DNA from 3 places in the Plantactinospora sp. B5E13 genome. Region 3 is predicted to be linked to each of the others. Evidence: riboswitches for the same ligand, from Rfam matches in the RefSeq annotation. Region 3 holds a riboswitch; each other region holds the start of a gene.
What was found. A riboswitch is a leader RNA that binds a small molecule or an ion and turns the genes downstream of it on or off. The one in region 3 is predicted to bind cyclic di-AMP.

Region 1 (2,261 bases), on a different contig from region 3:
GTGCCGCCGGCCTGCGGGCTGCCGCCGACGACGTCCGGACCGCCGGGGGTGTGCCGCTGCCGATCGAGACCGACATGTCGGACCACCACCAGGTCGAGGCGGCCGCGGACCGGGCCAGCGCCGAACTGGGCCCGATCGACCTGTGGGTGAATGCCGCGTTCACCTCGGTCTTCGCGCCGTTCACCGAGATCGGGCCGGACGAGTTCCGGCGGGTCACCGAGGTGACCTACCTCGGCTACGTGCACGGGACCCGGGCGGCCCTGGACCGGATGCTGCCGCGTCGGTCCGGAACCATCGTGCAGGTGGGCTCGGCACTGGCGTACCGGTCGGTGCCCCTGCAGTCCGCGTACTGTGGTGCGAAGCACGCCATCGCCGGGTTCACCTCGGCGCTGCGCTGCGAGTTGTTGCACGACCGGGCCGGCGTGCGGGTCACCATGGTGCACCTTCCGGCGGTGAACACGCCGCAGTTCGACTGGGTGCTGTCCCGGTTGCCTAACCGCCCCCAACCGGTGCCGCCGATCTACCAACCGGAGGTGGCCGCCCGCGCCGTGGTGTACGCGGCCGACCGGCCGGGTCGGCGGGAGTACTGGGTCGGCGCCTCCACCGTCGGCACCATCCTCGGCAACCGGCTGGTGCCCGGCCTGCTGGACCGCTATCTGGCCCGGTCGGGCTACCGGTCGCAGCAGACCGACGAGCCGGTCGACCCGGATCGGCGGGTCAACCTCTGGCAGCCGGTCGACGACGGTGGTGGGCCGGACCCGGGGGCGCACGGTTCGTTCGACGACCGGTCCCGGGTCCAGAGTGCACAACTCTGGTTGTCCCGGCACCGGGAACTGCTGGCCACCGGGCTTGTCGCCGCCGGGGCGACGGTGCTGGCCCGGCGGCTCGCCGTGCGCCGGGGGCGCTGAACCGCCGGGGCGCGGGCCTACCGTGTCGCGGGTACGGGAAAGCGCCGGTCACCGACCGTGTCGGCCGGGCGGGTGCTGTCCCGCTGTCACCGGTGACGGAACGTGTAGGTGGTCGGACCTGGGCCGGTGGACGGTACGACCGGCCGGGCGGCGGGCCACCGGTCAGGACGGAAGGGTTTCCTATCGCCCCTACGCTGCCACGGAGCGGTTGGTGAATAACCGACAGCGGATGGTGAATAAAGCGCGGATGAACGATCTCTGTCGATACTCCTCACGTCGGTGATTACTGATAGTTGTTGTGTCGCAACGCTTTTCGGGGCATTCGGGTCTTGCCATTACGGAAGCGAAACCGGGTATGCTGTCTGCCGTTCATATCACCGCCGGGGACCAAATGGTGCCGGCGCTGATCGCCGCCTAATCGCCACCTGGCGAGCCGGGGACCCAGGTACCCGGGGTGAATCCGCGACAGCGGTAGGGACATCTTCCATCCCGAACCCGTCAGCTAACCCGGTCGGCGGCCGACGGAAGGGATACATGTGAGGGCACCCCTACGCCGAAGGTTGGCGCTTGCCCTGGCACTGCTCACCGCGGCATCGCTGATCGTGGCTCCGTCTGTGGCGTCGGCGGCACCCAAGCCGGGCCCGGACGGGGAGGTCGAGACACCGCTGCTCGGTGACGTACTCGCCACGACGGGGAAGCGGTACGCCGAGGCCAACGCCGCGCTCAAGAAGTCCCAGAAGCGGCAGAAGGAACTCACCAAGAAGCTCGAGGAGGCGCAGGCGGAACTGGACGCGCTCGCGCCGGAGGCGAGCGAGATCGCGGCGGAGTCCTACCGGGCGGGCAAGCTCAGTGCCGTGTCGATGATGCTGAACAGCTCGTCGTCGGAGTCCTTCCTGGACCGGGCCGCCGCCCTGAACGAGTTGAACCTGCTCAACAACCAGAAGCTGCGCCGGTTGAACGAGGCACGCGAGCAGGTCAACACGGCCAAGGAAGCGGTCGACGCCGAGGTTGAGAAGCAGAAGGATGCCCGCAAGGTCATCGACAAGCAACGGACCGAGGCGCAGAAGGCGCTCGCCCTGGTCGGTGGCCGGAGTCGGCCGAACAAGGGCCTGGTCGACGCGGAGTCGCCGGTTGCTCGGCCTGGTCCGGGGATGGACGACGGCTTCCCGCCGTTGTCCTGCAACCAGGATGATCCGACCACGGGTGGTTGCATCACCGCTCGTACGCTGCACATGTACAAGGAGGTCAAGCGGGCCGGCTTCAACCGGTTCGTCGGTTGTTACCGCCCCGGTGGGCCGTACGAGCACCCCAAGGGGCGGGCCTGCGACTGGTCGCTGCTCAACAGCGGGTTCG
Region 2 (2,261 bases), on a different contig from region 3:
CCGGATGTCGGCGCAGACGACCAGGCCCCGGCCGCATTCCGCGACCGGGGCCTGTTGGTGTTGTCGGCCCTCCGACCCGGGGATCCGGGCCGGAGCCGTGGCCAGGATCAGGGGCGACCGAAGCCGGCAAGGCTGCCGACCGAGTCCATCCGCGCCATCTTGACCGGCTCACCGGCCGTGGAGGCGTGCACGATCCAGCCGTCGCCGACGTACATCCCGACGTGGCTGATCGGGGAGAAGTAGAAGACCAGGTCTCCGGGCTTCAGTTGGGAGCGGCTGACCCGGCTGGTGACGCTGTACTGCCGGGCGGCGTTGTGCGGCAGGGAGACGCCGGCCTGGGCCCACGACCGCAGGGTCAACCCGGAGCAGTCGTACGAGCCCGGTCCCTCGGCACCCCAGACGTACGGCTTGCCGATCTGGGCGCAGGCGTACTTGACCGCCGTACCCATGTCGCCGCCGGGGTAGGTCGCCGGACAGGGCGCGGGCCGCAGCGGGCCGCCGGCACCCCTGCCGTACGCCTCGATCCGCATCCGCTGCAGCTTGTCGATCTCGGAGTCGATCTGCTTCTTCTTCTTCGCCTGCTCGGCCTCGGTCTTGGTCAGCTCGGCGACCAGGGCGTCCAGCGGCGCCTTCTGCTCGGCCAACCGGTTCTTGAGGTCGACGACCGCCTGCACCTCGCGCTGCTCGCGGCGGGCGAACTGGTCGAGTACCGAGAGCTGGCCGATGAGCGTGCTCGGGGTCTTGTTGCTGAGCACGGCGTTCATCATCGAGGCGCGGTCACCCTTGTACGCCTCGACGGCGAACTCGCTGACCCGGTTCATCGCCGCGTCGATCTGCTTCTGCAGCGGGGCGATCTTGTCCTGCAGCTTCTTGGCCTGCTTCTTCTTCTTCGCCAGGTCCTCACGGGTGGCGTTGTGCTTTTCGATCAGCGGCTCGAGCTCGCGCCAGTTCTTGTCGATCTGGCTCTCGATCTCGGAGACCGACGGCTCGGCGACGGCGGGCGTCATGCCGACGAACAGCACGGCGACGCTGGCGATCGCGGCGAGTGTGGTGGTGAGGATGGACCGTCGCAAGCGGGTCTTCGTCGTCGGACCGCCGGCCTGGGCCGGGCGCGGGGACGACGACCGCGGGGCGGGGGCTGCCACCGGGGTCCGTACTCCTTCTTCCTCAAGTCCGCCTACCGGGTTAGCTGACGGGTTCGGGCGGGAAGAGATTCGCCCTACCGCTGACGCGCGGATTCACCCCATGGTGCCCGGGTCCCCGGTTCGTGTGAGTCGTTGATTTTGTCGACGATTCGGCGGTGTCGAGACGTGGTCGCCGGACTGGCGGCCTGCCACCGCCTCGACGGTCCCCAACATTAGAGAAGCCTGTTATCCAAACGCAACCCGTGAAAGCAGTTAATTCGCACCGCATCGGCCCGGTCGCGGATTGTGCGGGGGGACGATCGACAATTCACCACGTCGTTACACAGCCGTGAAAGTTTCCTACAGGGCGACAAGCGCAGGTGGCAGCTATTGACGGCCACGGTGTCCCGGGTGGATGGTGATCATCAGCCATCCCCGGTGACAGGAGGTCCCATGCTCCGGACACGAAGGCCGCTGACCAGGAGAATCGCGATCGGCACCGCCGTACTCGGCGCCGCGGCGCTGGTCCCGGTCGGCGCCACCCCGGCGGCGGGCGCACCGCCCACACCCGGCCGACAACAGGAGTACGCCGCCGCGGCGGCCGAGTTCGGCGTACCGGAGAGCGTGCTGCTCGCCGTCTCCTATCTGGAATCCCGCTGGGACAGCAACGCCGGCACCCCGAGCACCAGTGGCGGCTACGGCCCGATGCACCTCACCGACCACCGCCACGTCCGCTCACTCGGCGGCGCCGAACCCGAGCATGGCGAGGACCGGCGCGGCGATCCCGCCCGACCGGGCCCGGTCACCGGCCAGGCCGCCCCCGACGCCACGAGCCGGCCGACGGTCCCCGGCCAACCCAGCCCGGCCACCGCCACGGCCCCGGACGACCCCAGCGCGGACAGCCCGGGCTCCCAGACCCTGGACACCGCAGCCGGGCTCACCGGCGCCACCGAGACCGCCCTGCGCACCGACCCGGCGGCGAACATCCGGGGCGGGGCGGCACTGCTCGCAACGTACCAGCGGGACCTGGCCGGGCCGACGGGGCGGGCCAGCGACCCGGCGGCCTGGTACGGCGCGGTGGCCCGGTACGCCGGCAGCGACCAGGCGGACGCCGCCGCGGTCTTCGCCGACGAGGTG
Region 3 (2,261 bases):
CCGAAGACCGTTGTCAGGCCGAGGGACCGGAGCAGGTCGTACGTCGCTTCGTGCACCGTTGTCATCGACCTGTGCCTCCTGGGGTCCCTGTGCCACCGACCGACCTGGCGCACCGACCTGCGGGCGTCTGGGCACCCGCTAACCGGGCTATTTCCGTCATACCGTACCCGTACATGATCATGCTGCTTTATCCCGCCGACCGCCCGGCCCTCCGCTGAGGCGGTCCCGGCCCGGCCAAATCGCGGTCCTGGTCACTGTTTTGCCAGCTGGGAGGGCTTGGCAATGGCGGAGAGCGGCCAGTAGTGTCGGCCCGTCTGGTCCGGCCGTCAAGTCGCCATCGGGTGACACCGGAGCAGACCCGCCGAGTCGTTCAGAACGAGCCGGGGACCCACAGTTATCTGGGGTGAATCCGCGAGCCATGGCCCGCGGTAGGGCGGCCTTCCCGCCCGAATCCGTCAGCTAACCCGGTAGGCGGCGCAGGAAGGAGTACGTGTTCGTGCCGCACCACCCGGGCCGTGGCCCGTCCCCCCAGTTTCCGTACCGCACCGCGTCCGGACCCCGGGTCCGCGCCTCCGACCCGCTTCAGCCGGCCGGGGCGGTAGTTCCGGCGCCGAGCCTCGACGGTTCCTGATCCGGTAGCGCCCCGACGCGGGCGGCTGCGCGGAACATCGGCCCGGCCCTGCCGGCCCGAACAGGAACCGAGCCGGTCCCTCCGGTGCCGGTCGGCCATTTCCTCCGCGTCCGCGCCGGCCCATGCCGTGTCGAATCAATGGATGAATGATTTCCGCGCCGTCCGCGCGGCATAGCGTCGCATTCTCGACAGCGGACGGAAACGTCGTACCGCCATTCATTTCCGAATGGGTGACGATGCGCATTTCCCCCTGGAGGATAATTGTGAAGCACGCCATAAACCAGCGACTCCGAACCGCCGTGTCCGGTCGACGGAACCGGTTCGCGCTCGCCACGGCGGCGGTCCTCGCCGCCGCCGCGACCAGCGGTGTCGTCCTCGCGTCCCAGGACGCGCCGGCCCCGACCGGAGCCGCCACCGTCGCCGTCGCGGAACTCGGCTCCGTCCCGGCCGGTGGTCAGGCCGGCGCGGCGGTCCAGCCGATCACCCCGGCCACCACGGACCAGGCGACTCCGGCCGGCGGCGACACGGCGAGCCCGAGCACGTCGGCGACCGGTGGTGCGAGCCCGACCGGCGAGGCGAAGAAGGCGGTCAAGGCGGAGCCACCCGCGGCGCCGGCGGCGAAGACGCTGGACTACAACTTCCAGGCCCAGACGACCTACTACTACTGCGGCCCGGCCGCCACCCGGATCGCCCTGACCGCCCGCGACCTGTCGCCGAGCCAGGACACCGTGGCGAGCCGGCTGGGCACCACGACCAGCGGCACGAACTCGGCCGAGGACACCACCCGGGTCCTGAACAGCGTCATCGGGACCGACTTCTACCGGACCACGGCGATCTCCGGCCAGTCCGCGACGCCCGCCCAGATGGACCAGCTGCAGGCCGACGTCGTGCACGCGGTCAGCAACGGGTACGCGGTGGTGGCGAACATCGCCGGGTCGGCCGTCGACACGGCCGGCATGGGGCACAGCTACCCAGGCGGGCACTACCTGACCGTGGTCGGCTACCGCGACAACGGTCGTACCGTCAAGATCGCTGACCCGGCGATCCCCGGCTCGGACAGCACCTACTGGATGACCACCATCAACCTGGCGAACTGGATCGCCACCCGGGGTTACTCCGCCTGAGCCCCCGGACCGCCGATATCCCGCCCGCCGGCGTGGCATCCCTCCCCGCCGCCGGCGACACCCCGCCCGGTGAACATCCACCGGGCGGGGTGTCGGCTTTCCGGGGCCGCCGGCCGGGTTGGTACCCGGCGTCCGCCGGCCCGGCTGGTCGGTGGTCCGGCCGGTTGGCGGTCCGGCCGGTCGGGTGGTCACATCATGGTGGTCAGGCCTGCGTCGGGCCGAACCGAAACTCGCCGTACTCGGCGACCGGGGTGAAACCGAGACGTCGGTAGAGGGCGATCGCGGCGGTGTTGTCCGCCCGGACGTTCAGGGTCACCCAGCGGACCGTGTCGAGCAGCCGCCGGCAGAGCGCGGCCACCGCCGAGGTGGCCAGGCCCTGTCCCCGGGCCGCCGGATGGGTGGTCACGTTGCCCAGCGCGCTGACCTTGTACACCGGTGACCAGACGTGCACCCCGGCCACCGCCAGCAGCTCGCCGTCGCGCCGGATGCCGACGTACTGGCCGGTC

Region 1: another riboswitch for cyclic di-AMP. It lies ahead of ABGB05_RS35095 (hypothetical protein); the one in region 3 lies ahead of ABGB05_RS13480 (C39 family peptidase).
Region 2: another riboswitch for cyclic di-AMP. It lies ahead of ABGB05_RS25380 (NlpC/P60 family protein); the one in region 3 lies ahead of ABGB05_RS13480 (C39 family peptidase).

What each region holds. Positions count from the first base shown of each region.
Region 1 is NZ_JBDPLT010000073.1:12,213-14,473, forward strand. Features, by position in the region: gene ABGB05_RS35090 (SDR family oxidoreductase) at 1-908, shown strand, start outside; cyclic di-AMP (ydaO/yuaA leader) riboswitch at 1,310-1,441, shown strand; gene ABGB05_RS35095 (hypothetical protein) at 1,445-2,261, shown strand, end outside.
Region 2 is NZ_JBDPLT010000034.1:1,366-3,626, forward strand. Features, by position in the region: gene ABGB05_RS25380 (NlpC/P60 family protein) at 108-1,073, opposite strand; cyclic di-AMP (ydaO/yuaA leader) riboswitch at 1,160-1,310, opposite strand; gene ABGB05_RS25385 (N-acetylmuramoyl-L-alanine amidase) at 1,578-2,261, shown strand, end outside.
Region 3 is NZ_JBDPLT010000012.1:18,713-20,973, forward strand. Features, by position in the region: gene mdlC (benzoylformate decarboxylase) at 1-65, opposite strand, end outside; cyclic di-AMP (ydaO/yuaA leader) riboswitch at 350-489, shown strand; gene ABGB05_RS13480 (C39 family peptidase) at 895-1,755, shown strand; gene ABGB05_RS13485 (GNAT family N-acetyltransferase) at 1,958-2,261, opposite strand, start outside.